3 regions of the Actinoplanes sp. NPDC026670 genome follow, and region 3 is predicted to be linked to each of the others. Evidence: riboswitches for the same ligand, from Rfam matches in the RefSeq annotation. Region 3 holds a riboswitch; each other region holds the start of a gene.
What was found. A riboswitch is a leader RNA that binds a small molecule or an ion and turns the genes downstream of it on or off. The one in region 3 is predicted to bind cyclic di-AMP.

Region 1: linked by a shared signal. The riboswitch ahead of AB0E94_RS24545 (transglycosylase family protein) and the one ahead of AB0E94_RS36290 (NlpC/P60 family protein) in region 3 are both predicted to bind cyclic di-AMP.
Region 2: linked by a shared signal. The riboswitch ahead of AB0E94_RS52250 (NlpC/P60 family protein) and the one ahead of AB0E94_RS36290 (NlpC/P60 family protein) in region 3 are both predicted to bind cyclic di-AMP.

The regions. Positions count from the first base shown of each region.
Region 1 covers NZ_JBEZXU010000025.1:100,270-112,180, reverse strand. The annotation lists gene AB0E94_RS24590 (calcium-binding protein) at 1-526, opposite strand, end outside; gene AB0E94_RS24585 (FG-GAP repeat protein) at 523-2,121, opposite strand; gene AB0E94_RS24580 (rhamnogalacturonan lyase B N-terminal domain-containing protein) at 2,387-4,015, opposite strand; gene AB0E94_RS24575 (DUF3500 domain-containing protein) at 4,199-4,921, shown strand; gene AB0E94_RS24570 (DUF3500 domain-containing protein) at 4,884-5,156, shown strand; gene AB0E94_RS24565 (hypothetical protein) at 5,857-6,741, opposite strand; gene AB0E94_RS24560 (crosslink repair DNA glycosylase YcaQ family protein) at 6,738-7,976, opposite strand; gene AB0E94_RS24555 (GNAT family N-acetyltransferase) at 7,988-8,593, opposite strand; gene AB0E94_RS24550 (saccharopine dehydrogenase NADP-binding domain-containing protein) at 8,722-9,948, opposite strand; cyclic di-AMP (ydaO/yuaA leader) riboswitch at 10,157-10,302, shown strand; gene AB0E94_RS24545 (transglycosylase family protein) at 10,302-10,829, shown strand; tRNA gene AB0E94_RS24540 (tRNA-Arg) at 10,833-10,905, opposite strand; gene katG (catalase/peroxidase HPI) at 10,983-11,911, opposite strand, start outside.
Region 2 covers NZ_JBEZXU010000141.1:129-6,887, forward strand. The annotation lists partial or broken gene cydB (cytochrome d ubiquinol oxidase subunit II) at 1-389, opposite strand, end outside; gene AB0E94_RS52235 (cytochrome ubiquinol oxidase subunit I) at 402-1,814, opposite strand; gene AB0E94_RS52240 (BlaI/MecI/CopY family transcriptional regulator) at 1,888-2,241, shown strand; gene AB0E94_RS52245 (M56 family metallopeptidase) at 2,238-3,146, shown strand; cyclic di-AMP (ydaO/yuaA leader) riboswitch at 3,271-3,417, shown strand; gene AB0E94_RS52250 (NlpC/P60 family protein) at 3,467-4,423, shown strand; gene AB0E94_RS52255 (MarR family winged helix-turn-helix transcriptional regulator) at 4,471-4,893, opposite strand; gene AB0E94_RS52260 (epoxide hydrolase family protein) at 4,947-5,990, shown strand; gene AB0E94_RS52265 (DivIVA domain-containing protein) at 6,029-6,724, opposite strand.
Region 3 covers NZ_JBEZXU010000049.1:36,027-47,937, forward strand. The annotation lists gene murF (UDP-N-acetylmuramoyl-tripeptide--D-alanyl-D-alanine ligase) at 1-1,107, opposite strand, end outside; gene AB0E94_RS36265 (UDP-N-acetylmuramoyl-L-alanyl-D-glutamate--2,6-diaminopimelate ligase) at 1,104-2,609, opposite strand; gene AB0E94_RS36270 (penicillin-binding transpeptidase domain-containing protein) at 2,666-4,909, opposite strand; gene AB0E94_RS36275 (hypothetical protein) at 4,916-5,581, opposite strand; gene rsmH (16S rRNA (cytosine(1402)-N(4))-methyltransferase RsmH) at 5,578-6,669, opposite strand; gene mraZ (division/cell wall cluster transcriptional repressor MraZ) at 6,898-7,329, opposite strand; gene AB0E94_RS36290 (NlpC/P60 family protein) at 7,872-8,684, opposite strand; cyclic di-AMP (ydaO/yuaA leader) riboswitch at 8,691-8,878, opposite strand; gene AB0E94_RS36295 (MurT ligase domain-containing protein) at 9,265-10,485, shown strand; gene AB0E94_RS36300 (glutamine amidotransferase) at 10,475-11,188, shown strand; gene AB0E94_RS36305 (VTT domain-containing protein) at 11,258-11,911, shown strand, end outside.

The DNA of each region.
Region 1 (11,911 bases), on a different contig from region 3:
TGTCGTCGCCGGGGCCGCCGTACACCACGTTCGTGCCGTAGCCCGGGTAGATGTAGTCGTTGCCACCACCGCCGTAGATGGTGTCGTTGTCGTCACCGCCGTACAGGTCCTCGCGGCGCGGGCCGCCGACGACCCGGTTGGTGCCGCTGCCCGGGCGGATCGACAGGCCAAGGTCGGCGCGGTTGACGATGGTGTCGTTCAGGTCGTACGTCTGGATGCTGCCCCAGGTCGGCGTGCCCGAGGTGGTGCAGCGGACCCGCGTCTTGTCGCCGGAGACCTGCTTGCAGCCGGCGCCCGGCTTGATGGTCACCCGGTCGTCGATGGTGATCGTGTTGCCGGACCTGGTGATCGTCACGTAGTTGACCCGCTTGGCGGCGGCCTTGAACAGGATCTGGGTGCGGTTGACCACCTGCGCCGTGCCCGTGGTGGCGGCCTCGGCCGGGCCACTGATCGCGAGTCCGGTCAGGACGGTGGCCGCCACGAGACCGGCCCGGAGCGGGAAGGGGTTCATCGAGATCCTGTTCATGAGGCGATCCGCTGGCCGTACATGGCGGCGAGCCCGCCGAGGAACCGGCCGTCGGTGAGAGTGGCGCTGCCGAGCCCGGAGGGATAGCCGAGGAACCGGGTGATCGTGCCACTCGAATATCCGTCGAGGTCGCCGGGCACCTCCTCCTCGGGGCTGCCCACCAGCGCGTCGAGACCGCCGGAACCGTTCAGGTTGAGCAGCGCCACCATGGCGCCGAACCGGTCGCCGCGCTCGGCGCCACCCGGCACTCCGGCCGTCGACTGGCTGATCGTGCGCGACCCGACACCGGTCAGGCCCTTGGCCGAGCCGCGCAGCAGCACGACCGTGCCGGCCCCGGCGTTCTCGCCGGGAACGCCGGCCAGCACGTCGGCGCGTCCGTCGCCGGTCACGTCACCGACCGCGATGCTGTCGCCGAACCGGTCGTCGTCCTCGGTGCCGCCGGCCACGCCGGTGCTCTCCTGGGTGATCGCGATGGCGCCGGTCGGGGAGAGGCCGGTGGTCCGGCCGGGGATGGTGACGACGGCGCCGCCGTAGATGTTGCTGGGCGGACCCGCCTGCGCGCTGGAGGCGCCGATCACGACCTCGCCGTACCCGTCGCCGGTGACGTCGCCGATCGCCAGGTCGATGCCGATCTGCCAGAGGAACAGGTTGCGCTTGTTGAGCTTCTTGGTGATCTGACCGCCGGCCACCATGGTGACCTTCGACATCGACACCCCACCGGCGCCGCCCCAGAACTGGGTGACCGTGCCGCTGCCCAGGTAACCGGTGTCCGGCTGCTCGCTGATGGCGCTGACCACGAGTTCCTGGTAACGGTTCTTGTCGATCCGGCCGATCGCGAGGCTCCAGCCGAACTGGTCACCCGTGCTGGCCGCGCTCGGCACTCCGGCGGTGGCCTGGCTGATCCAGCGGGTGTTGGCACTGGAGAGGCCACTCGTGGTGCCCCTGAGCACCACGACAGCGCCGGCGTTCTCCTTGCCGTTGATCTCCTTCTGCGGGATGCCGATGGCCAGGTCGTCACGGCCGTCGCCGGTGATGTCGCCGGCCGCCAGCGAGAACCCGAAGGCGTCGTACTCCGCGGACGCGCCGGGAACGCCGGCGGTGCTCTGGTTGAAGTGCTGGGCCCGGTCGATCTCGAGCCCGTTCGGCCCGCCCGGGATGATCCAGACCGCGCCGGCCTGGTAGCCCATGGCGCGCAGATCAGGCTCGTTGGCGTCACCGACAGCCAGGTCGTCGTACCGGTCACCGTTGAAGTTGCCGGCCTCCAGCGCCGTGCCGAACGAGGTGGAGGCGCCGGGGACCTCGGTCCGCAGCACGTCCCGGTAGGGCGCGGACGTGTAGGCGACGGACAGACCGGAGTTGCTGAACGCGGCGACGTCGTCACGGTTGTCACCGTCGAAGTCGGCCCGGGTCTCGCCCTTTCCGGTGGCCGGGTAGGTGGTGACCGGCGTGCGATCCACCAGCAGGGTGACCCCGTGCCGGACGGTTTCGTTGGTGATCGACGACTGGGCCGGGAGAGCGGCCTCGGCAGCGGGGGTGGACGCCAGCGCGGTGGTGGTGGCGATCGCCGCGACGAGCACGCTACGCGTGTGCCTCATGGGTGCTCCTCATTCTTAGGAACAGGAGATTACGCATCCATGAATTGACAGATGTGCCCGCTGAGTCGCCTGGTAGATCACGGTTCAGCGACGATCCGTCAGCGTTGCGACGTTACGCGCCCGGCTCGTCCGTTTTGGGGGCCTGTGGCCGTACCGGAGCATGGGGTCAAGGAAAGGCGGGCCGGTCATGGTGACCCGCCCGCCTTCCTCAATGGACCGGATCGGCCGCGCTGCCTGGCGGGACGGCACGGCCGATCCGGAGTCTTCACGCCGGGTCGAGGGCCAGCGCGTCGAAGATGAAGTTCGGGCTGAGGAACGTCTCTCCGCTGCTGCCGCTCACCACCGAGATCGACAGGGTGTTGCTGCCGGTCTTCAGGGCGCTCGCCGGGATCGTGAAGGTGTAGGTGGTGTTGATGCCGCGCCACGTGCCCCGGGTGACGTTGCGCGAGTTCAGGTTGGTCGGCGCCGGCGAAGCCGAGGCCGGGGAGGTGTAGCTCCCGATCGCGACGGCGGGGCGCCCGCCGGCGAAGCTCGACGTCGTGGCGATGCGCAGCTTGACGCCGTTCGCCGGCACCGACGCGAGGGTGAAGCCGAGCGCGGCGGGCGAGTTGACCGACTTGAACTCGGCCATCGGGAACTTCGCCGCGCCACCGCTCACCGAATACGCGCTCGACTTCCAGGCCGACATCCGCGAGTCCGACGGGTGCATCGTCTCGATCCGGTCGGCGTTCAGGAAGCCGGCCGGGGTGCCGTCGAAGGTGCCGAGCTGGAAGAGTGTGCCGGCGGCCGGGACACTGCCGGTCATCGCCACGGTGGTGGTCGCGCCGGCCGTCACGGTGATCGTCTTCGTGGCGCCGACCGCGAGCTCACCGGCGTACAGGGTGGCCGTGTAGGTGCCCGGCTTGATGTGGCCGATCACGAACTTGCCGGACTTGACCTGGCCCCAGTACTGCCCGTTGGCCCCGGCCAGGGCGACGGTCGCGGACAGGCCGTTCCAGGTGCCGGCCGCGGTGCCGCTGACCCCGCCGCGCTGCGCGTTGGAGAGCATCCCGGGGATGAAGGCGGCCAGGAAGTCCATGCTGCGGGCGGTGGGCGCCTCGCCGTTGGTGAGGGAGAGCGCGTACGGCCCGTGCAGCCCCAGCCGCAGCGCCTCGGTCTGCTGGTGCCCGCTGTACATGTAGTGCGTGATGTTGACCGCACTGCCGGTGTCGTTCACTTCGATGTCCCGGAAGAACGGTCCACCCGAGGTCATGTCGGTGTACGCGGGCAGGATGAACGCTCCGTGCCCGGAGCCGCTGGCACCGAACGGCTTCTGCGCGATGAGCCGCTGCGAGCTGTAGAACTTCGACGCGGTCTGCCCGGAGCCGTTGGCGAACACGTCCGAGCCCTCGACCGTGGTGCCGAACCCGCCGGTCTTGGCCGCGGCCGGCGAGGTGGTCAGCAACGACGGTTTGAGCCGGGCGATGAAACGGGCCTCACCCGGGTTCAGCGCCTTGCTGATGTTCGTCGCCATGTAGACGGTGTTGTCGTTCTTACGGGCGAAGTAGTACTGCGTCACGCCCGTCGACGAGCTCGCCACACTGACCAGGATCGAGCTGCCGCTGTTGAAGGTCTTGCTGGTCACGGTCGCGGTGGAGAAGCCGGACTCGAACTGGCCGGCGGCGAAACCGGACGCGGTCAGCTCGGTGCCGTTGTGCTTCAGCGACGTCATGTTGCCGTTGGTGCCGTTGATCGTGAACGCCAGCCCGGTGCCGGTGTCGAAGGTGACGTTCGCGGCCGCGTTCGCCCAGGGCTGGCCGACAGCCAGGAGGCCGGCGCCGGCCAGGAGCGCCACCGAGGCCAAGGCCCTGCGGCGCAGTCTGGAAGCTGGGCGACGGTGCGTGGGGATGGACATGCGACCACCTATACGAGTCTGGGGGGACATGGCTTAGGTGATCTCCGGGCGCCAGAAGGTTGCTCGTGATCGGAAAGAATTTTTCAGAGCTGTTCTCGCGTTTGACAGGGATTTGGGAGCGCTCCTAGATTGACGGCGCTTCCCCCTTCCGGCCGGCTCGGCTCCACCCGGCACGAGCCTGCCGTGATTGTCTACAACCTGGTCGCCGCTGCGCCGATGACCTTATCCGGGGGGTTAAAGGAGAAGGGCCGCGGTGGCCATGCCGCGGCCCTTCTTTGTGTGTCCGCACTGAGGAACCTGTCGATCTCCTTTGGCCTCGCCCGGATCCCTTGTGCCCCTTCTCCGGGTTTGTCAACAATATTGTTGCGAATCGGCGGAGGCCTCATCGCAAGGGAGAAATGCGTGAAACTGAAGACCCGGTGGCGCGGTGCCGTCACGATCGCCGCAGCCCCGGCGCCGTCCGGCTCCGCCGGCGGCCCGCCAGCCGGTGGGGGCGGCATGACGCTCACTTACGGTAGCGGTTACTACTATCTTGCCTTCCTCGGTACGCCGTCCGTCGACGGCACCTGGCAGCTCGACTTCGGCGGTCACCACCTGGCCACGCACCTCACCTACACGAAGGGGCGGGCGGTCAGCGCCAGCCCGTTCTTCATCGGGGTCGAGCCGATCAGCTACACCGACGACTCCGGCGCCACGGTCGAGTCGATGAAGGCGCAGAAGACCGCGATGGCCGCCATTTTCACCGAGAAGCGGCTGGCTGCGGTCACATTGGACCAGTCGTTCGGTGACGTGCTGGTCGGCCGGGCGGTTCCCGGAGGCGAAGGTCGGCATCGCGGTCAAGGGCCTCACGCCGAAGCAGAAGAAGCTGGTGCTGGCCGCGATCAAGCCGTGGGTGGCGAACGCTGACGACGCCACCACCCGGCAGCTCCTGAAGGTCTACGAGAAGGAGCTGGACCAGACCTTCGTGGCACTGTCCGGTGGAACCGCGCTCGACACGCACGGTGACTATGTCCGGATCGACGGGCCTAGCGTGTGGGTCGAATTCATCTGCCAGACCGGGGTGGTCTACAACGACCAGATCCACTATCACACCGTCTACCGCGACCACACCCGTGACTACGGCGGCGAACTCGACTTCTGAAGTCAGCCTGCGAGGACCGGCCGGTGGCGCTCATGCCGGAGCGTCACCGGCTTCCTCGCTCGACCGCCCGACCTTGCTTGACGCCACGCCACGCCGTTTGCGGTCCGCCGTCCGCTGTTCGCTGTTCGCTGTCCGTGGTTCGTGGTTCGCCGTCCGCGGTTCGTGGTTCGCTGTCCGTGGTTCGTGGTTCGTGGTTCGTGGTTCGTGGTTCGTGGTTCGTGGTTCGTGGTTCGTGGTTCGCCGTTCGTGGTTCGCCGTTCGCCGTTCGCCGTTCGCCGTTCGCGGATCTTGCACGAATCTTCAACCTCGCGCCGATCTTGCAGCCTTTTCCGCATCCCGACAGGAAGAAAGCTGCAAGGTCGCTCCGGCACGGTGGACCTTGCACGACAAACCGCACCCAGACGTGAAGAACCGTGCAAGATCGCTGCGAAGGTGGAGAACCGTGCAAGATCTACGAGACTGGGCGGGCCGAATCGTCGGCGAGCAGGATTTTCCGGCCTGGTGTACCGGCCTGGTGTCCCGGTCCGGTGTCCCGGCCTGGTGTTCCGGTCCGGCGTGATCGGTGCGACAGTCCGAGGGCCCGGCGCGAAACCATCGCAGGGCAGAGGGATCGACTGCGGACACGGCGAAAGCCTTGAAGAAGCTTCAAAGGTGTGCCCGAAGTCCACAAGATCGGCGGGCACGCCGACGTTGAAGCGCTCTAACGCAGCGAACCGGCCCGGAGAAGGGCGGCCTTGACGGCGGCGCGTGGGCTGGTCAGCACCGGTAGGTCGGGCAGTAGCGCGGCCGCCCCGGCCATACCCGCCTGGGCGAGCACGATCGCGTCGGCGTCCCCGGCGACGGCTCGGACGTGCGCGGCGATCGCCTTGTCGTAGGTGGCGATGTCACCGGCCTCGAAGTGCTGCCACGCGGCCAGGCATGGCGAGGTGACGACGGTGACTCGCCGCCCGGCCGACTCGGCGGTCGCACGGATCAGGGCGACCGTCGGCTCCAGAGTGGACTCCACGGTGGCGATCACGACGATCCGCTCGCCGGCCGCGACCGCAGCCTCAGCCATCGGCCGATCGAGCCGCATCACAGGCACGGTCCCAGCCGTCGGCTGGTCATGGCGAATGGGGAGTGTCGCTGGCTGGTCAGGGTGCGTGGGGAGTGTCGCTGGCTGGTCAGGGTGAATGGGAAGAGCCGCCGACTGGTCAGGGTGAATGGGAAGCGTTACCGGCTGGTCATGGTGCGTGGGAACCGTCGCCGGGTGGGCCGGGTGCGTGGGGAGTGTTGCCGGTTGGGCGGGGTGCGTGCTGGGGGAGGGCGGCTGGGTGAGAGGCGGTAGGGGCAGGGGCACGTCGGTGGCCTCCGCGTCGGCGCCGATCGTCGAGCAGGTGCAGACGATGAGGTCGGCGCCGGCGGTGGCCAGCTCGCGGAGTCGCCCGGCCAGCCCCGGCGCCGAACCGGTCCGGCGGGCGTCGGCCAGCAACGACTCGTCGACCAGGTGCAGATCGGTCAGGCCCGGTGGCGCCAGCTCGGTGAAGAGACCCCGGAACGTCGCGACGTGCACCTCGGCCGTGTGCAGGAACCCGATCGTGGTCACTCGTGGATCACCCGTGCCTCCGCCACGCCTCGTGCCCTCGCCACCTGCGCCGCCTCCTCCTCGACCAGCGCGACCTGCGCGCCTGTCAGCTTGCCGAACGTGGTCACCGTGAGATCCACCCGTTTGCGCCCGGCCATCCGGGCCCGCCACACCCCGGCGATCTCGCCGTCGACAAGCAGCGCCCCGGGATTGCCGAGGATCCGCCAGACCTCCTTCTGCCGATCCCGCCCGGGAACCAGCAGGTCACGGTCACGGGCCTGGAGCAACGGGTCCATCGGGGGCAACCAGCGCACCCCACGCGGCATCGGCGCCGACTCAAGAAGCTCGGCCGCCGAGAACGGCCCGGTAGCCGAGAAGGGCCCGGCCGTAGAGGAAAGCCCGGCCGTCGAGAAAGGCCCAGCCGTAGAGGAAAGCTCGGCCGCCGATGACGATCCGGCGGGCGATGGCGATCCGGCAGGTGAGGGCGATCCGGCTGCCGAGGGGAGCCAGGCGCGCCGCCCCTCCACCCGGACCTCGGTGAGCCTGTCGGACGGCCACACCGCCTTGATCGCGGTGGTGGTGCTGCCCAGATATTTCGCCACCTCACCCGGCCCGGCCGGGCCGAGAAACCGCAGATAAGCCTCGATCAGCCGATCAATGCCCCGGTTGGCGGCCGGGATCGCCGGAGCATCCGGGATCGGGCCGAGCATCGCGTCCTTGCCGCGGGACAGCACCTCGACACCACCGGCCAGCCCGGCATGTTGCCACACACCGCCGGAGATGTGCCGGGCCGCGCAGGACCTGCAGTCGTAGGTCAACTCGGCCGGGACCAAACGGCTGACGCCGGTGCTGGCCTCGCCGCGCGGCATCGGGGCGGTGACCACCTCCCGGAAGGCCGAGGCCGTGGCGGTGAACGCGGCCACCCCGAGCCCGGCCGCGTCGGGGATCTGGCCGCTCCTGATCCGAGCCGCGGCGTCGTCGTCACCGACCGGCCACAGCTGCTCGACCAGGGCGGGCAGGTCGGCGCGGCGGTGCAGATGCGGGGCGCCGCGGGCGGCCCACACGGTGATCAGCCGATCATCGCCAAGCTCGGCGTCGGTGCGGGCGGCCAAGGCGATCCGGGTGGAGTCAGGTGTGTACTCCTGGACACCGAGATCCAGCACGGGCAGGTCGGCGGGCCGGTCACCGGAGCGATCGGCCAGGCCTTGAGCAGCGATCCGGTACGCCATGACGCGCTCACGATCCACGTCGATCATCAGCACCTCCCTCAGCGCCGACCGTACCGCCGGGCTGCGACATTTTTCCGGCGATCGTCCTGTGGCCCGGAGCGGTTCTCCACGAACTCCCAGGTGTCCAGCGTGGCCGGCCCGTACGGCCCGTCCTGCTGAATGGGCGGCTCAGCCGCCGGACGATAGCCGCAGCGGCGGGCCACCGACGTGCTGGCGGTGTTTCCCCGGTCGATGCGCAGCAGCAGCCGGCGCAGCCCCAGCGTGTCGACCGCATAGCCGGTGAGCAGGGACAACGCCGCTGAGGCGAGTCCGCGCCGCCGAAAGGGGAGGCCGACCAGGTAGCCGAGCTCGGCCTCGTGCGCCTCGGAGCGGACGTTGAAGAGCAGCACCTCACCGAGTGGCGGCCCGCCGTCGGTGGTGATCGCGAGCTGGATCCGGCTGCCGCCGATTCGGCCCTGCTGGGCCCGGCGTAGATAGGCGAGGCCGGCCTCCATGTCGAACGGCGACGGCATCAGCGTCCAGCGGGCGATGCCCGGTTCGTCGAGGAGCGCGACCAGCTCGTCGACGTCCTCCCACCGCCATTCCCGAAGGATGACGCCGGTCCCCGTCAACCTCAGCGGGTAGGGCAATGGGCTGACGGTCACCTGTCCAATCGTGCCGGTAAGACCACCTTTGGTGCTAGTGGCGATCGAGAGGAAAGCCGTGAACGATTCCTTACCGTCCACCGGTCGGATCACGGACACCATTTCGCGGTGCAGAATCGCACCATGTCTCAGAGGCGCTGAACGGTGATCTCGAATCCGGCGTTGCGCAGGCGTTCGACCAGGGCGTCACCGATCGCGGTCGCCGGGGTGAGCACACCGCCCCCGACCTGCGGCAGCGCCTCGGTGTCGAAGGCGAGCGCGAGAGCCGATTCGCCGAGCATGACCGCGGTTGCGGCGTACCCGGGATCGCCTTTCGCCTTGACCCTCGCGCGATAGCGCGCCCCGGACGTGGTGGTGGTGAAAAGGTCCATGGTGAAGTGGCCGTTGCGCTGCGTGTCCTCGCTCGGCCCGGCGCCGGGGGCGGGCAGGAAACGGTCCAGGACGAATCGCAGTGGCGGCACCGCGAAGCCGATGACCAGCGCGTTCATGCCGGACTTGACGACCGTGGCGGCGACTTTGCTCTTCACCCGCAGGACCTCGCGGTACCGGAACGTGCGGCCGTAGGCCCAGCCGCGCAGCGCGTTGCTGCGCCGGACGACGCGGGTGTTGTAGGACGCCATCACGAACGGCGCGAGGTGCCCGCGGATGCTGGAGTCCACCTCGGACCCGGGGAGGGTGAGCATGTCGGGCTGACGGCCCAGGTCGGGCTCGGCCTGCCGGTCCGGGCTCAGCGAGTACGGGCTGGCGCCGACCTTGCGCAGCCGGGTGTCCTTCTTCATCACGTCGACCTGGTGCCGCATCGAGTCGATGGTGCCGCCGCTGATCCCGGCGCGCATGCTGGTCACCACGAGCGTCGTGTCGGTGAGTTCGCCGGCGCCGTCCCGGCTGATCTGTTCGTGCAGGACGTGCACTCCGATATCGGACGGAATCGAATCGAAGCCACACGAGTGGACGATCCGTGCGCCGGTGCGCTTTGCCGTCTCGTGGTTCTCGTCGATGCTGTCCCGGGCGAAGAGCACCTCACCGGTGAGGTCCACGTAGTCCGTGCCGGTTTCGGCGCATGCACGGGCGAGTGGCTTGCCGTACTTCGCATACGGCCCGACCGTGGTGATCACGACTCTGGTGCGGCCGGCCATCGTGGTCAGGGCTTCCGCGTCGTTCGCGTCGGCGACGACGACGGGCCAGTCCAGACCGAGACCCTCCAGTTTCGCCGCGGAACGGCCGCCCAGCGCGAGCCGTGCGCCCGCTGGAGCGTGCTCGGCGAGGTATCGCGCCACCAACACACCGACGAAACCCGAGGCACCGTAGACGATCACGTCGAACTCGCGCTGTTGATCGTTCATGTCCTCGCCCATGGCTGAGGATTGTGCACCCTCGGTGGAGGGTTCCGCACCTGTTGCGCCACGCCGAATTCAGCACGTTAGCCACACAAAGGAAGATCAAAGCGGCTAATTTGTGACTTACAACTCCATTGCCGCGTGTCGCATAACCAACCAGCAGCGCGGCGAATCGGCAGCCCGAAACAGAGCGGGCACCGTGGTCGGAACGCCGAGTCCAGCCGCCGACCACGGTTCGACGAACCAAAGGCATGGAGCGGGGGACCCAAGAGTTCCTCGGCGCTACGGCGCCTCGGGGTGAAGCCGCGAACGCGGCCGGGCACCTCTGCCCGAACCCGACAGCTGACCTCGTAGGCGTGGAGGACAAGCTCATGGCTCAGATCGGAAAACAACTCCAACGCGCGGTCGGCATGATGGCCGTCGGACTCGCCGGAAGCGTCGCCCTCGCCGGGCCCGCGCACGCCGACATCAACTGGGAGGCGATCGCGCACTGCGAATCCGGGGGCAACTGGAGCATCAACACCGGAAACGGTTACTACGGGGGACTCCAGTTCAGCCGGAGCACGTGGCGCGCCTACGGCGGCACGAAGTACGCGGACACCGCGAACCGGGCTTCCAAGTCCGAGCAGATCCGGATCGCCGAACGGGTGGTACGCGGGCAGGGCATCGGCGCGTGGCCGACGTGCGGCCGGCGGCACGCCTACACGGCGGCGTCGCGTGGCAGCGTACGGAAGGTGCATCGGACGACCGGAAGCTACGTGGTACGGCGTGGCGACACGCTGGCGCGGATCGCGGCCCGGCACGACGTCAAGGGCGGGTGGCGTGCGCTTTACCGTGCGAACTCGGATGTGCTGAGCAGCCCGCACCGGCTGCGGGTGGGGCAGCGGTTGAAGGTCTGAGAGTGGGCCCGGCGCGACTTGAACGCGCGACCTACCGCTTAGGAGGCGGTTGCTCTATCCACTGAGCTACGAGCCCGACGTTGCTGAGGGTACCAGCAGGCGAAGCCCGGGTCGGTACGGCCGACCCGGGCCCGCCGGGAAACCACCTGACGATCAGGCCAGGTCGAAACGGTCCAGGTTCGCGACCTTGACCCACGCCTGGACGAAGTCGGTGACCAGCTTCTCCTTGGCGTCGTCGCTGCCGTACACCTCGGCCTGGGCGCGCAGCACCGAGTTCGACCCGAAGATCAGGTCGGCCCGGGTGGCGGTCCACTTGACCTCGCCGGTCCGGCGGTCGCGGCCCTCGAAGGCCTCGCCGTCGGAGTCGGTGGCCGACCAGGTGGTGCCGAAGTCGAGCAGGTTGACGAAGAAGTCGTTGGTCAGCACGCCCGGCGTCTCGGTGAAGACACCGTCCTTCGAGCCGGCCGTGTTGGCGCCCAGCACACGCAGGCCGCCGACCAGCACGGTCAGCTCCGGCGCGGTGAGGGTGAGCAGCTGCGCGCGGTCGACCAGCAGCGCCTCGGTGGGACGGTTGTGGCCCTTGGCGAGGTAGTTGCGGAAGCCGTCGTGGGTGGGCTCCAGCACCGCGAACGACTCGGCGTCGGTCTGTTCCTCGGTCGCGTCGGTACGACCCGGGGTGAACGGCACCTCGACGTCGAAACCGGCGTCCTTCGCGGCCTTCTCCACGGCGGCCGAACCGGCCAGCACGATCAGGTCGGCGAGGGAGATCTTCGCGCCACCGGCCGCGTCGAACTCGGCCTTCACGCCCTCCAGCACGCCGAGCACCTTGGCGAGCTGGGCCGGGTCGTTGACCTCCCACTGGTTCTGCGGGGCGAACCGGATGCGGGCGCCGTTCGCGCCACCGCGCTTGTCGGTGCCACGGAACGTCGAGGCCGACGCCCACGCGGTCGCGACCAGCTCGGCGACCGACAGGCCGGAGGCCAGCACGGTGGCCTTGAGCGCGGCGACGTCGGCCGGGCCGACCAGCTCGTGGTCGACCGCGGGCAGCGGGTCCTGCCAGATCAGCGGCTCGGACGGAACCT
Region 2 (6,759 bases), on a different contig from region 3:
ACCGCGCCCCACAGCAGCACGATGCCGGTGGACGAGACGGCGAGCAGCAGGTCGGCCCGGCGCCGCCAGGACGGGGTGTCGTGTTTGCCGCGGAACTCCAGGGCCACCCCGCGGATCGCGAGGAGCAGCAGGATCGCGACCATCGGCAGGTAGAGCGCGGACATCAGGGCGGCGTACCAGTCGGGGAACGCCGCGAACGTGACTCCGACGGCGGCGACCAGCCACACCTCGTTGCCGTCCCAGAACGGGCCGATGGTGCGCAGGGCGGCGCCGCGTTCGTGTTCGTCGCGGCCGAGGAAGGTGAGCATGCCGACGCCGAAGTCGAAGCCTTCGAGGACGAAGTAGAGGATCCAGGCGAGGACGAGAACCGCGAACCAGAACGTGATCATGGGAGGTCGCTCCTAGTAGGCGGGGGCGGGTTCGGGTTCGGCGTCCTTTTCCGGGGCCGGAACGAGCGGCTTGCGGGACAGATGCACGACCAGGCGGCACCAGGCGATCGCCAGCAGGCCGTAGACCAGCGTGAATCCGGCCAGTGACGCGATCACCTCGGCGCTGGTGAGGCCGGGGGAGATGCCGTCGGCGACCTTGGAGATGCCGAACGCGAGCCACGGCTGCCGGGCGGTCTCGGTGAACACCCAGCCGAACGTGTTGGCGGCGGCCGGCAGCAGCGGCGCGAGCAGCACGAACCGGCGCAGCCAGCCGGGCGTTCCCCGCCCGGGCTGCAGAAACTCCGGCAGCAGCGGCACACGGCGTTGGAAAGACCATGAAGACCAGAGGTGGTACGCCGCAAGCGCCATCCCGAGCACACCGGCCCCGATCATCAGCCGGAACGTCCAGAACGCCACCGGGATCATCGGCACGTAGCTGCCCGGCCCGTACTGGGCGGTGTAGAGCGCTTGGAGATCGTCGATGCCCTGCACGGTCCCGCCGAACGACCCGGTGCCGAGGAAGGACAGCAGCCCCGGGATCTCGATGCTGAAGAACGGCCGGTCGTGCCCGAGCTCCCCGATCGCGAAGACCGAGAACGGCGCCGACGTGGTCGTCTCGTAGAGGGCTTCGGCGGCGGCCATCTTCATCGGCTGCACGGCCGTCATGACTTTGCCCAGGTGGTCGCCGCTGATCGCGGTGACCGCCCCGCCGAGCAGCAGCATCCACGCCCCGGCCCGGGAGAGGGTGCGGTAGGCGGCGTCCGCGGAGACCCGCCAGATCCCGATCGCCATCAGCAGCCCGCCGCCGGCCATCGCCGCCCCGCCCATGGTGTGCGGGAACGCCGCCAGCACCACCTCGTTGGTGAGCAGCTCGGTGAAGCTGGTCAGGTGGGCCCGCCCGGTGTCCGGGTCGAGGGCGTAGGCGACCGGGTTCTGCATGAACGAGTTGGCGGCCAGGATGATGTACGCCGACAGCAGCGTCCCGACCGCGACCACCACGATCGTGGCGGTGTGCAGCCAGCGGGGCAGCCGGTCCCAGCCGAAGTACCACAGAGCCAGGAACGTGGCCTCGAGGAAGAACGCGAGCATCCCCTCGATGGCCAGGGTCGGCCCGAAGACGTCGCCGTAGAACCTGGCGAACGCGCTCCACCCGAGCCCGAACTGGAACTCCTGGACCAGCCCGGTGACCACCCCGACCGCGAACGTGACGATCAGCAGCTTGCCGGTGAACTTCGTGAGGTGCAGGTACTTCTCGTTGGCCGTGCGGATCCAGGCGATCTGGAATCCGGCGGCCGCCGACGCGAGCGAGATCGACACCGGCACGAAGAGGTAGTGGTAGATCGTCACGACCGCGAACTGGAGTCGGGTCAGGTCGAGCACGTCCATGGCAGCCTCTCTACGACGATTCGTAGTAGATACTACGACGTGTAGTACGACGCGTTGAAGTAGAGTGGCTCACATGGCGAGGAACGACCTCGAGCGCGAGGTCATGACGAAGTTGTGGGACGCGGGCGAGCCGCTCACCGTCCGGCAGGTGCACGACCTGCTGAGCCGGGAGCGCGATCTGGCGTACACGACGGTGATGACCGTGCTCGACCGGCTGGCCAAGAAGGGTCTCGTCGTCCAGCAGCGTACCGACCGCGCCTACAAGTACGCCCCGGCGCAGACCCGCGAGGAGATGACCGCCGGCGTGATGCTCGACGCGCTCAGCGCCACCCCCGACATGGACGCCGCCCTGGCCTACTTCGTCGGGCAGCTGCCGCCCGAAGCGCTGACGGCGGCGATCGAGAAGGCCCGTAACATCGAGCGGTGACCGCCCTCCTGCTCGGCGCCCTCGGGCTGACGCTCTCGCTGCTGGCGCCGAGACTCCTGGCGGGCGCGCGGTGGACCGATCGCGCCCCGGTCGCCGGCGTCCTGCTCTGGCAGTCACAGACGCTCACCGCCGTACTGTGTGCGCTCGGGGTGGTCCTGGCCGCGCCCGAAGAGGTCGCTCGCGCCGCGGGAGCCCGCCATCCCGAGACGGTGGCCGCGTTGCTCTTCTCCCTGGCGGTGGCCGCGACCATCGTGATCCGGCTGATCGTCTCGCTGGTCCGGGTGAGCTCCCGGGCCCGTGCCCGCCGCGCCCGGCACCGGATGCTCGTCGACCTGCTGGACCGGGTCGAGCGCCACGAGGACCTGGGCGGCGAGGAGGTCCGGGTGCTCGACGGGGCGCTGCCGCTGGCCTATTGCGTGCCCGGCCGGGAGCCGCGGGTGGTGCTCAGCGACGGGGTGCTCCAGACCCTGGACCGGGACCAGGTGGACGCGGTGCTGGCCCACGAGCGGGCGCACCTGCGGCACCGGCACGAGCTGGTGATGGAGTCGTTCACCGCGTTCTACCGGGCGGTGCCGGGGCCGCTGCGGTCGAAGGCGCCGCTCGACGCCGTACATCTGCTGCTGGAGATGGTGGCCGACGACGCGGCCCGCCGCCGGACCGGATCGCCGCCGTTGCGGGCCGCGCTGGCCCGGCTAATCGACGCCGTCCCCCTTGCGGAGGAGGTGACCGCCGACCCGGAGGGTGAATCCCGGCGGCGCCGGCTGGCCCGTCTGGACGGTCCGGATCGAAGCTCGACAGTGCTCACCGCGGCGGGGGTGACCGCCGCCGCCGGCCTGCTGGTACTACCCACAGTGATCGTGGTGGTGCCCTGGCTGGCGCGTGCCCTGCACAGCTGGCCGTTTTAGGCCACCCTCCGTGTCGCCGGCTGTGCGTACAGTTCGGCGGGCTGTGCGACCTTCATTTGCCGTCTTGATCCGAGTACGGTGGTCCCCGGTTCGCCCAGCCCCCCATCGGCCACCCGGCCGATCTGGCGGACCACCGCCTAATCGCGCGCGACCGAGAGGCCGGGCGTGAACCGGGGAACCGAGCACCTGGGGTGAAGCCGCGGCGACGCGGCCGGGCAGACTTCCCGCCCGAACCCGTCAGCTAACCCGGTCGGCGGCTGAACGGGAAGAAAGGACAACGCACCAGCGTGAAACGGATTGGCGCGCGTCGTGCCGGCCTCATGCGCATCCTGATGTGCGCGGCCGTCGCGGCCGGAATCCTGGTCACGGGTCCGACCGTCGCTCATGCCGACCCCACTCCGGCGCAGATCGAGAAGCAGATCGACGACGAGTGGAATCAGCTCGAGCCGGTCATCGAGGACTACAACGGCACCCACACCAAGCTGGTCAAGCTCCGCAAGCAGCAGTCGGACCTGGCTAAGACGCTGGCTCCGCTGCAGAAGCAGGTGGACGCCGCGATGGTGCAGGTGCGGGGCCTCGCCGTCGACGCGTACATGCAGGGCTCGCCGAACATCGCGAACGCGATGATCCTGACCGGCTCGCCGACGGGCATGGTGGACAAGCTCACGCTTCTCGACCAGCTCGCGTTCAACCGGAAGGCGTCGATCGCGGAGGTCTCGAAACTCCGCGACAAGTACGCCGCCGACAAGGCCAAGGTCGACCAGCTCGAGTCCGAGATCGAGGTTCGCGACAAGGATCTCGGGACGAAGAAGGTCGCCATCGAGAAGGAGATCACGAAGCTCCAGAAGCTCCGGATCGCGGCCTACGGCAGTGCGAACGCCGACGACGGGCCGCTGCGTACCGGCCCGTGCCCGGTCGACTACACGAACGACAAGGGTGGCCGGGCCGCCCAGCGGGCGTGTGACCTGATCGGGAAGCCCTACGTCTTCGGCTCGGACGGCCCGAACAGCTACGACTGCTCGGGTCTGACGCAGGCGGCGTGGGCTGCGGTCGGCGTGCATCTCGAGCACTACACGAAGGATCAGTGGAGTTCCACCAAGTCGGTCAGCCGCAGTGAGCTGCAACCGGGTGACCTGGTCTTCTACTACTCCGACGTGCACCATGTCTCGATCTACATCGGTGGCGGCATGGTGGTCCACGCTCCGCACACGGGCGACTACGTGCGGATGGCTACGATCGACCGGGGCCCGATCGCCGGCTATCGCCGGCCTGCTTAGAAACCCCTGCGGAAAGGTCGCCGTCTGCTTCTGACGGCGGCCTTTCTTCATTCGGTACGGTCGTGGTGCGCGACCAATCGACGCAAGAGGCCGGTGAGCTGTTCCGTTTCCGCCGGTGAGAGCGCGGCTGTCAGCTCCTCCTGGATGGCCGTCACGCGTTCGGTCAGCTCGGCCGCCCGGTCCCGCCCGGCCGGCGTGACCGCGACGACGTTGCGGCGCTTGTCCGCCGGGTCCGGCGACCGCCGCACGTAACCCGCCGCCTCCAGTTCGTTGAGCGCCCCCACGAGGTCGCTCAGGTAGATCCGGGTGCGCCGCCCGAGCGCCGCCTGACTGGCCGGCCCGTCCGCGTCCAGCGAGGACAGCAGCCGGTAGTGGTAACCCTTGGCGCCCACGCCGGCGAACCCGTCGGCGACGAGCCGGTGCGCGTGCGCCGCGGCCTGGGAGAGCAGCCAGCTCGGCAGATGATCCACGTGACGACGATAACATTGGACCGGCTAACGTTAGTGCGACTAACGTTATTCGCATGAACGATTTCCGGATCGCCGTCCCGCAGGCCGACCTCGACGACCTGGCCGACCGCCTCACCCGTACCCGCTGGCCGGACGCCGCCCCTGACGACTACGGCATCACCGTCGACCGGGTCCGGGCGCTCGCCGGCCACTGGCTGAAGTTCGACTGGCGGGCCCACGAGGCCGAGCTCAACGCGCTGCCCCAGCAGGTCATCGAGATCCACGGTGACCGGGTGCACTTCTTCCACGTCCGTTCGGCCGACCCGCACGCCCTGCCGCTGATCCTGACGCACGGCTGGCCCGGCTCCACCGTGGAGTTCCTGGACGTGGTGGGCCCCCTCAGCGAGCACTTCCACCTGGTCGTCCCGGCGATGCCCGGGTTCGGGCTGTCCGGCCCGACCACCCGGCCCTGGGGCGTCACCCGGATCGCCACGGCCTGGGCCGGGCTGATGTCCCGCCTCGGCTACCCCCGGTACGGCGCACAGGGCGGTGACTGGGGCTCCGGCGTCGCCCGCACGCTCGCCGCCGTCGCCCCGGACAATGTGGTCGGGGTGCACGTCAACTACCTGCCCACCCCCGGCGCCCCGGACGGTCTGGGCCCGGACGACCAGGAGCGGCTCGCGAAGACGATGCGGCTGGCCGCCAACCGGCACCCGCACCAGATCCTGTTCGCGGCGACCCCGCAGACCCCGGCCTACGCGCTCAACGACTCACCGGCCGGGTTGCTCGCCTTCCTGGGCGAGAAGTTCGACACCTGGGCCGACCCGGCCACCCCGGTCCCCGACGACCGGATCGTGGCGAACATCGCGCACCACTGGCTGTTCCGGACCGCCGGTTCGGCCGCCCGGATCGTCAAGGAGACCACCGCGCAGGAGACCAACCGGGTCCCGCTGGGCGTCGCGGTGCTGCCCGGCGACATCGTGCAGTCGGTCCGGCCGCTGGCCGAGCAGCGGGCGAACATCGTGCACTGGACCGAGTTCCCCCGGGGCGGCCACTTCGCCGCCCTGGAGGTCCCCGACCTGTTCGCCGCCGACGTGACCGCGTTCTTCAAAGGGTGACCGCGTTAAGAGTGACCGCGTTCTGCGAAGAGTGACGGTCAGGCCTGCGGCAGGGCGGGCGTGCCGCCCTCCAGGTCGTGCAGCTGCCGGACCACGTGGTCGCCCAGCGCCGACCGGTAGTCCTGGGCCAGCTCGTCCAGCCGCTCGATCTCGGCGACCATGGCGGCCCGGTCGCGGGCCACCTCGTCCAGCGCCTCGGCGTGCTGCCGCCGGGCGTCGGACTCGATGGTGTCCGCCGTCCGGATCGCGTCCCCGGTCAGCTGATCGGCCTGGGCCCGCGCGCTGACCAGCAGATCGTCCGACTCGCGCTGGGCGTCCCGGACGTGCTCGTCGGCGGTCCGGTGGGCCATCCGCAGCACCCGGTCGTCGACCACCCCGCCCGGCCGGGGCTGGGCCGCCGACCGCACCTCGTCGTGCGCCCGCTCCAGCTGGACCTGCATCTCCCGGGCCTCGTGCTCGGCCCGGGCCAGGCCCTCCCGCATGAACTGGAGATGGGCGGCCAGCTCGGCCACCTCGGCGGTGAGCGCCGCCGGATCGGCCGGGCCGCCCCCGTTCATCCCGCCGCCGGCATCACGCAGCCGGGCGGTCAGCGCCCCGTTCTCGTCGAGCAGGCGCAGCATCTCCTGGCTCGCTTCCTCGAGGAGGGCATCGACCTCCTCCTCGTCGTAGCCGCGCTTGCCGATCGGCGGCTTCTTGAAGTCCACGTTGTGGATGTCTGCGGGAGTGATCGGCATCCCTACCTCGCTTCCCGGCGTCCCTGACTACAGCA
Region 3 (11,911 bases):
CTCGTGCTCGCCGAGCTCGGCCATGAAACCGAGGACGGCGGTGGTGCGCTTGCCGCCACCCATCGCGGCCAGCGCCCGCAGAGCGGCCGAGGTCGACGACGGGTTGGCGTTGTACGAGTCGTCGACGATGGTGACGCCGTCCGGCCGGGTGTAGACGTCCATCCGGCGCTCGGAGGCGATGCCGACCTCGCTCAGCGCGGCGACCAGGTCGTCGAACGCCATCCCGGCGGCCAGCGCCACCGCGCCGGCGGCCAGGGTGTTGGCGACCTGGTGCTCACCCGCGGTGGTCAGCTGGACGGTCCCGGTCCGGACTCCGTCCGAGATGGTGTACGCCGCCCGCCCGCCCGCGTCGAGCGTGACGCCGGAAGCGGTCAGTGATCCGGTCGACCCGACCAGGACCACCCGGGCCGAGGTGCGCGGCGCCATCCCGGCCACCAGCGGGTCGTCGGCGTTGAGGACCGCCACACCGGTCGACGGCAGCGCCTCGACCAGCTCGCCCTTGGCCAGCGCGGTGCCCTCCTTGGAGCCGAACTCGCCGATGTGGGCGGCGCCGATGTTCAGCACCACGCCGATCGACGGGCGGGCGATGTCGGTCAGGTACCTGATGTGCCCGACGCCGCGCGCGCCCATCTCCAGCACCAGGAAGCGGGTCTTCTCGGAGGCCCGCAACACGGTGTACGGGAACCCCAGCTCGTTGTTGAGCGAGCCGGGCAGCGCCACCGTGGGACCGAGCCGGGACAGCAGCTGCCCGATGTAGTCCTTGGTGGTGGTCTTGCCGGACGAGCCGGTCAGCCCGATCACGGTGAGGTCGTGCAGCCGGGCGACCACGGCCCGGGCCAGGGCGGCCACCGCGGCCAGCGGGTCCTCGACGACGACACCCGGCACGCCGGTGTCCCGGGAGCCGAGCACCGCGGCGGCGCCCCGCTCGACGGCGGCCGCCGCGAAGTCGTGGCCGTCGACCTTCTCCCCGGCGAACGCCAGGAACAGGCCGCCCGGGCCGATCTTGCGGGAGTCGTACTCGACGTCGCCGGTGACGAGCACCGACGGATCGCCGACGACCCGGCCACCGGTGATCTCGGCGATCTCCGCCAGGGTCAGGTCGATCATGCGCGCGCCTCCAGAGCGGTGGCCAGCTCGATACGGTCGTCGAACGGCAGCACCTCGCCGTTCACCTCCTGGCCGAGTTCGTTGCCCTTGCCCAGCACCGCGATCACGTCACCGGCGGAGGCCAGGCGCACCGCCTCGGCGATGGCTGAGCGCCGTCCTGCGACTTCGATGATTTTGGCGGGCGTGGACGCGTCCTCCGCGCCAGAGCGCACGGCTGACCGTACAAATGCCGGGTCTTCGGTCCTGGGGTTGTCATCGGTGATGATCACCAAGTCGGACCCCTCCGCGGCGGCCGCGCCCATCAGCGGCCGTTTGCCCTGGTCCCGGTCGCCGCCGGCGCCGATCACGCAGATCAGCCGCCCGCCGCGCGCGGTGGCGAGCCCGCGCAGCGCGGTGAGCGCCGCGACGATCGCGTTGGGTTTGTGGGCGTAATCGACCACGCCGAGGATCTCGCCGGGCGCCTCGACCAGCTCCAGACGGCCCGGGACGCCGCGGCAGGCGGCGATGCCGTCGCCCGCGACCTGGGCGTCCACGCCCACCGCGACCAGCAGGGCGAGCGCCAGCAGGGCGTTCGAGACGTTGTGCAGGCCGGGCAGGGTCACGCCGGTCCGCACGGTCCGGCCGTCCGGGCCGTGCGCGGTGAAGAGCTGACCGAAATCGGACGGGCGCACGTCGGAGGCCCACCAGGTCGCCGCCTGGTCGCCGGCCGCCGAGTAGGTGATCGTCGACGGCTTGAACAGCGGGCGCAGCGCCGGGTCGTCGAGGTTGAGCACTTCGGCCGCCGACCGGCCGTCGAAGAGCCGGGCCTTGGCCTCGAAGTAGTCCTCCGAGGTCGGGTGGAAGTCGAGGTGGTCCTGGCCGAAGTTGGTGTAACCGCCGGCCGCGAACCGGATGCCACCGGCCCGGCCCATCACCAGCGCGTGGCTGGAGACCTCCATGACCACCGCCTCGACGCCGCGCTCGACGCCGGTGGCCAGGATCGCCTGGAGATCGGTGGCCTCCGGGGTGGTCCGCACGCTCTTGACCACCAGGTCGCCGAGCCGGGTCTCCACCGTGCCGACCAGCCCGGTCACCTTGCCGGCGGCCCGCAGACCCGCCTCGACCAGGTAGGACGTGGAGGTCTTGCCGGCCGTCCCGGTGATGCCGATCATGGTGAGCCGTCGCGACGGCTCCCGGTAGATCGCTGCCGAGGCCGCGCCGAGCACCGCCCGCGGGTCGTCGACGACCAGCACCGGGAGGCCCGCGGCGACCGCCGCCTCGCGGCCCGCCGGGTCGGTCAGGACGGCCACCGCGCCGGAGCGCGCGGCGTCCGCCACGAACTCGGCGCCGTGCCGGTTGGCGCCGGGCAGCGCCGCGTAGAGATCACCGGGGCGCACCTCCCGGCTACTGTGTGTGATGCCGGTGACCGGGACGTCACCGCCGGTCAGATCGGCCGGTAACAGATCCGCGAGCCGCGCCAGCAGGCACGGCTCCACGGTCTCGGGACGTGGAATGCCGGACACGGCGTCAGACCCTACCCCGTCTCCGACGGCTCGTCGTCAACGCCATGCGACCCGCGTCATTCCTTGATCTTGAAATCGGGAGCCTTGCTGCCGGACGGCGGCACGTGGTTCTGCTGCAGGACGTACGACATCATCTCGCTGAACGCCGGGGCCGCCACGTCACCGCCACCGCCGCTGCTGACGTCCATCGACACCGCGATCACGTACCGCGGGTTCTCGGCCGGGGCCATGCCGACGAACGAGCTGGCGTTGTTGCTGGTGTACTGCCCGTTGACGAGTAGCTTGCCGGTGCCGGTCTTGCCCGCCACCCGGTAACCGGGCACCTGCGCCGCGAGACCGGTGGCGTGCTCGACGGTGGTCACCGCCTCCATCATCAGGCGCAGCTCCTGGGCCACCTCGGTGTCCAGCACCCGGTGCGTGGACGGGGCGGCGGCCGGGGTCTCGGCGCCGTCCTCCCCGGAGATGGTGCCCTTGATCAGGTGCGGCTGGATGTAGACGCCGTCGTTGGCGATCGCGCCGTACCCGGCCGCCATCTGGATCAGCGTGGCCGACACGCTGTGCCCGATCGGCACCGAGCCGTACGACGAGCCGCTCCAGTCGGCCACCTCCAGCAGGTCGCCCTCGGCCTCGGCCGGCATGCCTTCGCCGGTCGACTTGCCCAGGCCGAACTTCTGCTGGTACTCGTAGACCTTGTCCGGGCCGAGCCGGTCGGCGAGCAGGATGGTTCCCACGTTCGAGGAGAAGGCGAGCAACCCCGGCAGGGTCATCCGGGTGCCCTTGTCCTGCGGGTGAGTGTCCCTGAAGGGGGTGTCACCCTTCTTGATCGCCGGGCTGATCGTGATCAGCTCGTCCGGCTGGACCAGGCCCTCCTGGAGGGCCGCGCCGAAGATGAACGCCTTGTGGCTCGACCCCGGGTCGGTGACGACGCTGCTCGGCATGTCGATCCGCTCGATCGGGTCCACCGCGTTCGGCTTCGCCGCGTTGTAGAACGGATAGCTGGCCTGGGCCAGCACCTCGCCGGTACGGGCGTCGAGCACCACCGCGCCGCCGACCCGCGCGTTCTTCTTCTTGCCCGCCGCGTCCAGGATCCGCTGCACCTGGAACTGGAGGTCCTGGTCGATGGTGAGCTGGAGCGAGTTGCCCGGCCGGGCCTCGACGTCCTGCTGGAACCCGCCCGGGATCGGCTTGTTCAGCTTGCCCGTGCCGACCTCGAAAACCCGTTTGCCGTCGGTGCCGTGCAGCAGGTCGTCGTAGCGCGCCTCCAGGCCCTCCAGGCCGCGCCCCTCCTCGCCGGTGAACCCGATCAGGTTCGACGCGAGGTCGCCGCCCGGCACGTCACGCCGCTCGTCGGAGTGCGTGTAGATGCCGTCCAGGTTCAGGGCGTCGATCCGGTCGGCGATCGACAGGTCGACACCACGGTCCAGGTAGCGGAACTTCGTCCACTGACCGAGGACCTGCTTGCGCTGCATCTTCTCGAACAGCTCGGACTGGGGTACGCCCAGCAGCGGCGCCAGTTTCGCGGCGGTGCCGGCGACGTCCTCCTGCAGGCCCTCGTTCTCCGGGTCGGCGTAGACGTACCGCGCCTCGACGCTGTGCGCCAGGACGTTGCCGTTGCGGTCCAGGATGCTGCCCCGCGGGGCCGGGAGCGTGACGCTGCTCAGCCGGTTCTCGCGCAGCTCCAGCAGGCTGGCGGCCTCCTCGGGGGAGGTCGCGACCTGGAGCACCACCAGCCGTACGCCGATGGTGACGAACAGGGAGAGCGCCAGGACGGTGCCCAGCCGCAGCCGCCGGGTGCTGTTGGCGAGCTTGGGCGGCTCTGCCGGGACCGGCCGCCGGGGCCTGGTCTCGGGGCGGCGGCGCTCTCTTTCCCGGGGCCGCTCCGGCTCCCGCGTCCTGGTCCTGGCCTTGGGCGCCTGCTCCCGGGGCTTGGGCTCCTCCCTGGGCTTACGGGGCTTGGGCTCCTCCCTGGGCTTACGGGGCTTGGGCTCCTCCCGGGGCTTGGGCTGCGGCTCGGCGACCCGGCCACGGGAGCGGGAGCGCTGCCCGCTCTCGCCGCCGTCGAGCACCTGGAGCGCCGGCCGGAACGGGTCGGCGTTGCGTCCGCCGTCCCGGGGCAGCCGGCCGCGCTCGGCCACGGTCCGCCCGCGCGGGGTGTAGGCGCGCGCCTCCCCGATGCTGGACCGGCCACGCCGGTTGTCGCGCGGAGTCTCCTCCGGCTCCTCACCCGGCAGGTCACGCGACGAACCGCGCCGGGGTGAAGTGCCCCGGCGCGGTGTCTCGTCGTCGGCTCGCGGCGACATGCCGGCCTACCGCTCGGCCGCGGCGGACGGCGCGGCGGACTCACGCAGGCCGTCGTCGGTGGTCGGCGCGGTCGGGCCCTTGCCGGGCACCGGCATCCCGACGATCTCGCCGTTGGGCAGCCAGATGACCGCCGGCTCGGCGGCGCGGACCAGGCCCAGACGGCGCGCGGCGGCGTGCAGCTTGCCCGGCCCGGACGCGTCGACGATCTGCCGTTCCAGGTCGTGCTGCCGCTGGTCGAGCGCGGTCTTCTCGTTGCGCAGGGCGTCCAGGCGGAACGACTGCTCCACGGTCGCCGTGTTGACCAGCAGGATGCCGACCACACCGACCAGCACCACGGCGATGACCGCCGTGGCGAAGGCGGCGCGCGGCGCCCGGACCGGCAGCGGCGGCGCCACCCAGAGCCGCATCCGGCCCGGGAGCGGCGCCGGGTCGCCGGTCACCTCGATCGACAGCGCGGTGGCGCCGTCGATCGGCGCGACCGGATCCTTCGTCGCGGCCGGATCCTGAGCCCCCCGGCTCCGGATCCCTGACCGGCGCGTGTCGGCCGGTTCGGTCCGGCGCGCCCCCCGCGCGCCAGTCCTCGTGGTCTCGGCATCGCGGCTGCTCCGGCGCGTGGTGCGCGGCTGCGCCGATCGGCCCCCCGACCGCGGCGCTTCGGATCGCTCGCTCATGCTCGTCCCTCCCCCTCTACATTCGCCCCCGGGCGTATCCGCCCTCGTCCCCCACGCGTTGTAGACATTCGGGGCCGCTCGCGGCCGGCGCCGAACGCCTTCTCAAACTTGCTCGCCTGCTCCTGCTCGTCGATCCGTTCCACCGCGCGCAGCTTCACCGAGGCTGCCCTCGGGTTCGCCGCCACCTCCGCCTCACTGGGCAGCTCCGACCCCCGGGTCAGCAGCCGCAGGCTCGGACCGGTACCGGGAAGCTCGACCGGAAGGTCGACCGGCCCGGTGCTGCGCGACCTCGCGGCGAGCTCGCGCTTGACGATCCTGTCCTCCAGTGATTGATAACTCATCACCACAAGGCGCCCCTTAGGCGCCAACGCGTCCAAAGCCGCCGGAACCGCTCCTTCGAGCGCCTCCAGCTCCCTGTTCACCTCAATGCGTAGTGCCTGGAATGTCCTTTTTGCGGGATTTCCACCCGTTCGCCGCGCGGCGGCCGGGATGGCCTCCTTCACCAGCTCGGCCAGCCGGGCCGTGGAGGTGATCCGCCCCTTCGCCCGCTCCCGCACGATCGACGAGACGATCCGCGGCGCGAACTTCTCCTCGGCGTACTGCCGCAGAATTCGCACCAGATCACCCGGCTCGTACGTGTTGACGACCTCCTCCGCGGTGATCCCGCGGGACTGGTCCATCCGCATGTCCAGAGGCGCGTCCTGCGCATACGCGAACCCGCGATCCGCCTCGTCCAGCTGCAACGACGAGACCCCGAGGTCGAAGAGCCCACTGTGGATCGCCGGGATCCCCAGCTCGCCGAGAACCCGCGGCAGCTCGTCGTAGACGGCGTGGACCAGGTGCGTGCGATCGCCGAAACGGATCAGCCGGTGCCGGGCGTGCGACAGAGCCTCGGTGTCCCGGTCGAGTCCGATCAGGACCACATCCGGATACCGCTCGAGGACCGCCTCGGCGTGCCCGCCCAGACCCAGCGTGAAGTCGACGTGGACGGCGCCCGGCAACGTGAGGGCGGGATCCAGCAACTCGAGGCAGCGCTCGAGCAGCACCGGCACATGCGTGCCCCGCGGCTCCCCCATGTCGACCCCCATTGCCGTGCCCGCTCGCGTCTCACTCATTCAGTTGCCAGTTGCTGCCCGGCCCGGTCGCCCGTCCGTACCGCCAGATCCCCATCCGCTCTCATGTCCGTTGCCGGCGAACCGGCCCGGACACGCGCCTGGCGCCGGGGAAGAGGCGCCAGGAGCGGGAGCGGCTGGAGATCTCGCGTTACGGCGGCAGTGGCGTCCGGGCCGAACCAGCCGGCCGTCCGAGTGCCACGCCTACAGTCCGCCGGGCAGCACCCCCTCCTCGATGTCGGCGAACTCTTCCTCGCTCGCCGAGAGGTAGTCATCCCAGGCCTGCTTGTCCCAGACCTCGACCCGGGTGCTCGCACCGATCACCACGAGATCCCGACCAAGACTGGCATACTCCCGCAAATGGGCCGGAATCGTCACCCGGCCCTGCTTGTCGGGAACCTCGTCGTGGGCGCTCGCGAAGAAGACCCGGCTGTACGCCCGGGCCGCCTTGTTCGTCACCGGCGCCTCACGCAGCTGGCTGGCGATGCGCTGGAACTCCGGCATCGGGAACACGTAAAGACAGCGCTCCTGCCCCTTCGTGATCACGACACCTCCCGCCAGCTCATCACGGAACTTCGCCGGGAGGATCAGCCGGCCCTTCTCGTCCAGGCGCGGGGTGTGTGTGCCGAGAAACATCGGCCCCCACCCCTTTGCCGTGGCGGCCACTCCATCGCGGAGGGAGCGGATCACCTGTCAACTCGGGCCGGCAGGTCCGGCGTCGCTCCTCCGCCCTGCCACTGCGCCCCACTCTACTCCACTTCCCTCCACCTGCAACCCAAAAGCAAACCCTCACGAGCCGTTCTCACGGACGTAATCCCAGTTCACAGGTGGTGGGGCGAAGTGGAGGGGGTGACCATGATCAACAGGGTCTTGTTTCCGACATCGAGGCCTTCGGGGCGAAAAACACCCGTCGAAATGCCGGCCGGCGCCCGATTTCGTGGCCGGGCTCACTCCACCGGGATCAACCGGGGAGGAAAGTGGAGGGATGCGCGGGGTCCACATCGCCCGGACACAGGAGACGCCCGTGGGGCGTGACCCCTGATCCGGGTCACGCCCCACGGGCGTCACTGCTATTCCTTACTAACTAGCGTCGCTGCGCGGCTCACCGCCCGCAACTGACTAGCGTCGCTGCGCGGCTCACCGCCCGCAACCGTCCAGCGTCGCTGCGCGGCTCTGCGTCAGGCGACCAGGCGGCGCACGACGTAGTTGCTGTTCCAGATCTTGTGCTTGCCGACCCGGGCTCCGGTGTGGGGCGAGTCGTAGACGTAACCGTTGCCCGCGTAGATGCCGGCGTGGTACCCGTACGACCCGTTCCGGAAGATGATCAGGTCACCGATCTGCTTCTTGCTCTTGGCGACCGCGGTGCCGTACTTCTGCTGCGAGTTCGCCTTGTGCGGCAGGCTCTTGCCGGCCGCCTTCTTGTAGACGTACTTGGTGAAGCCCGAGCAGTCGAAACGCTTGGGACCGGAGGCGCCGTACTTGTACAGCGCGCCCTTGTGCGCCTTGGCCTCGGCCAGCACCTTCGCGCCGCTGGCCTTGACCGTCACCTTGAAGCTGCCGGTGCCCCGCTGGTTGTAGCCGGTGCCGGTGAAGACGGTCCGGACCCAGGCCGTCTTCGTCGGCTTGGCGGTGAGTGTCACCACGCCGTTCTTGACGGTCTCGGTGTCCCAGGTACGCCAGGCGCCGTTGCTGTAGCCCTGGAGGCGCACGGTGCCCTTGGCGACCTGATGGGTGGTGGGGTCGATCACCTTGGCGGTGACCTTGAGGGTGGAGCCCCACTTGAGACTCCGGGCGCTGCTGGCCCAGATCGAAGGGGTGACCTTCGGGACGACCGCCGAGGCGGCGACCTGGGTGGCGGCGGGGGTCGTGGCGGCCGCCGCGGGGGACGCGGCGATCAGCTGCCCGGCACAGAGGCAGAGACCCAGGGACAGTGCGACGGTTCCGGTGCCGATGGACGCGCGGCGGCGCCGGCTCGAACTGTGTTCGTGCACGGTAGAGAGATCCCTCCGGCACGCCTGCGAGGTTAGCTGTCGGGTTCGGGCGGGAAGGTGTGCCCGGCCGCGGGTGGGCGGCTTCACCCCAAGGTCCTCCCGGTGCGCCACGGATGGAGCCGTGTGGCGCGGGAAGGACCGGTCATGGGTCCCCCGTCCCTGCCCCCGAATGCCTTGTCTGGTGTGACTCAACTGCGGTGTCGCACCGGTCCGGCCCGGGGCAGGGCTCGGCGTGAACCGATCCGGTGCGGCCGGCGAGCGGAATGCGTCCGGCTGATCCTTGGTACCCGAGTCCTCCCATGATCGTCGGCGCAGGAGTGATCACCCTCCGTGATTGGCACACTTGTCGGTGTCCACTTTGTTACCGCCGCGTGACATATGCGCCCACGCAAAGTAGCGACACAGCTACACACGGTTGAAGGTTACGGGTGAAACAGAACACATAAATAGTCCCGTCACCAACGGGGTAGACGTCCGAAAAGCCCGGACCGGGGAAGACACCGGCCACACCGTGATCTTGACGGTCTGGCAACGCGTCGTAACGTTCGAGTCCGGTACCCTCGCTGGCGTGACGGACGGAATGCCTCTCATCGCCAAGGTCGCGACCTCAGTGTCGAAGACCGCGGCGGCGCTCTCCAGGGCCGCGGGCCGCGGCGACGGTTCGGTGATCGGCGGCTGGATCGGCCTCAAGATCGACCCCGACCTGCTGGCCCACCTCGCGGCCGGCCGCGCCGTCGCGCTGGTCTCCGGGACCAACGGCAAGACCACCACGACCCGCCTCACCGCGGCCGCCGTCGGCGTCCTCGGCCGGGTCGCCACCAACTCGTTCGGCGCCAACATGCCGACCGGTCACACCTCCGCGCTGGCCAAGGAGGGGCACACCCCGTTCGCGGTCCTCGAGGTCGACGAGCACTACCTGGCGCAGGTCATCGACCAGACCCGGCCCAAGGTGGTGGCGCTGCTCAACCTCTCCCGCGACCAGCTCGACCGGGCCAAAGAGGTCGCGATGATGGCCGAGCTGTGGAAGAAGGCCCTCGCCGACCACCCCGACATCCGGGTGGTCGCCAACTCCGATGACCCGATGGTGGTCTGGGCGGCCTCCGGCAGCCCGCAGATCACCTGGTTCAGCGCCGGCCAGCGCTGGCTCGACGACTCGTTCGTCTGCCCGCAGAGCGGCCACCCGATCGAGCGCCAGCAGGGCGACTGGTGGTGCACCGGCTGCCCGCTGCGCCGCCCGCGCCCACAGTGGGTCGTCGAGGACGAGGGCGTGATCGACCCCCGCGGTGACTGGCACCTGGTCAAGCTCCAGCTCCCCGGCAAGGTCAACATCGGCAACGCGGCCACCGCGCTGGCCGTGGCCGCCGAGTTCGGGGTCCGGCCGATCGAGGCGCTCCCCCGGCTGTCCCGGGTCGCGTCGATCGCCGGCCGCTACGCCCAGGTCGACCGGGACGGCCGCAACATCCGGCTGCTGCTCGCGAAGAACCCGGCGAGCTGGCTGGAGGCCTTCGACATGGCCGACCAGGCGCCGACACTGCTCTCGATCAACGCGCGTGACCCCGACGGGCTCGACACGTCGTGGCTCTACGACGTCGATTTCTCGCCGTTGCGGGACCGTCCGGTGCTGATCACCGGCGACCGGGCCTATGACCTGGCCGTCCGCCTCCAGGTGAACCAGGTGCAGTTCAGGCACGTACAGACTTTCGACGAGGCGCTGCGGTCGGTGCCGCCCGGCCGCCTCGAGGTGATCGCCAACTACACGGCGTTCCAGGACATCCGAGCGGAGTTGGACCGTGTCAACTGAGGCCCTGCGGATCGTGTGGATCTACCCTGATCTGCTCTCGACCTACGGCGACCGCGGCAACATGCTGATCCTCGCCCGCCGGGCCGCCGACCGCGGCATCCCGGCCGAGACCTACGAGGTCCGCTCCGACCAGCGGATGCCGCACACCGCCGACATCTACCTGATCGGCGGCGGCGAGGACGGCCCGCAGGCCCTCGCCGCGCAGCGCCTCCTCGCCGACGGCGGCCTCCACCAGGCCGTCTCCCAGGGCGCCGCGGTCCTCTCCATCTGCGCCGGTTACCAACTGCTCGGTCACTCGTTCTTCGCCAAGGGGGCCAAGTGCGCCGGGCTGGGGCTGCTGGACATCAGCTCCGACCGGGGCGAGACCCGGGCCGTCGGTGAGCTGCGCGGCGAGATCGACCCACGGCTCGGGCTGCCCGCGCTGACCGGCTTCGAGAACCACGGTGGGCGTACGCATCTGGGCGCCCACGCGGCGCCACTGGCCCGGGTGACCGCCGGCATCGGCAACGACGGCCAGACCGAGGGCGCCTGGGCCGGCAAGATCCTCGGCACCTACTCGCACGGCCCGGCGCTCGCCCGCAACCCAGCGATAGCCGATCTGCTACTGCGATGGGCGACCGGCGCGGATAGGCTTGCGCCTCTTGACGACACCTGGGCCGACCGGCTCCGGTCCGAACGGCTCGCCGCACCGAGCCCGGCATGACCTCTTCTTCATAGACCTTTCTTCATAGACCTTGTCCATAACCGACGACAGTTGGGGCGGTAGGCCTGCATGACCGACAACCTGATCGCCCCGCGGGGCACCGACACCGCGGACCCTCAGGCAGTTGAGCACGCCGGCCCCACCACCGGGTGGAAGCGTCGTTTCACCCGGTTCGCCCTGCTCGCCGCCGGGGTGGGCGCCCTGGCCGGCGTCTCGGCGCTGCTTCCGCTGCGGGAGATCGCCGAGACCCTGTCGGCGATGGGCCCGAGCGCTGTCGTGGCGGTCGCGGTTCTCGGCGGCATGCTGTTGTCGGTGCTGGTCCCGCGTACCCTCATCACGATGACCTGCGGCGCCCTCCTGGGCGCGGTGACCGGCGGCGCGGCCGCGCTGGCCGCCGCGGTGATCGCCGCCGTCGCGACCTACTACGCGGGCCGCTGGGCCGGGCGGGGCGCGCTACAGGCCCGCGCCGGCAGCCGCCTGGCCCGACTGGACGGCTGGCTCAACCGCCGCGGCCTGGCCGCCGTCCTGCTGGTCCGTTTCCTCCCGCTGGCCCCGTTCGGCCTGGTCGGCTACGCCTACGGCGCCACCAGCGTCTGCCGCAAGCGCTACCTGCTCGGCACCACGATCGCCGCCATCCCGTCCACGGTCACCTACGCCATCATCGGCGCCGCGGTGGCTGCCCCCGGCGACATGAACCTGCTGACCCTCGCCCCCGCGGCGTTC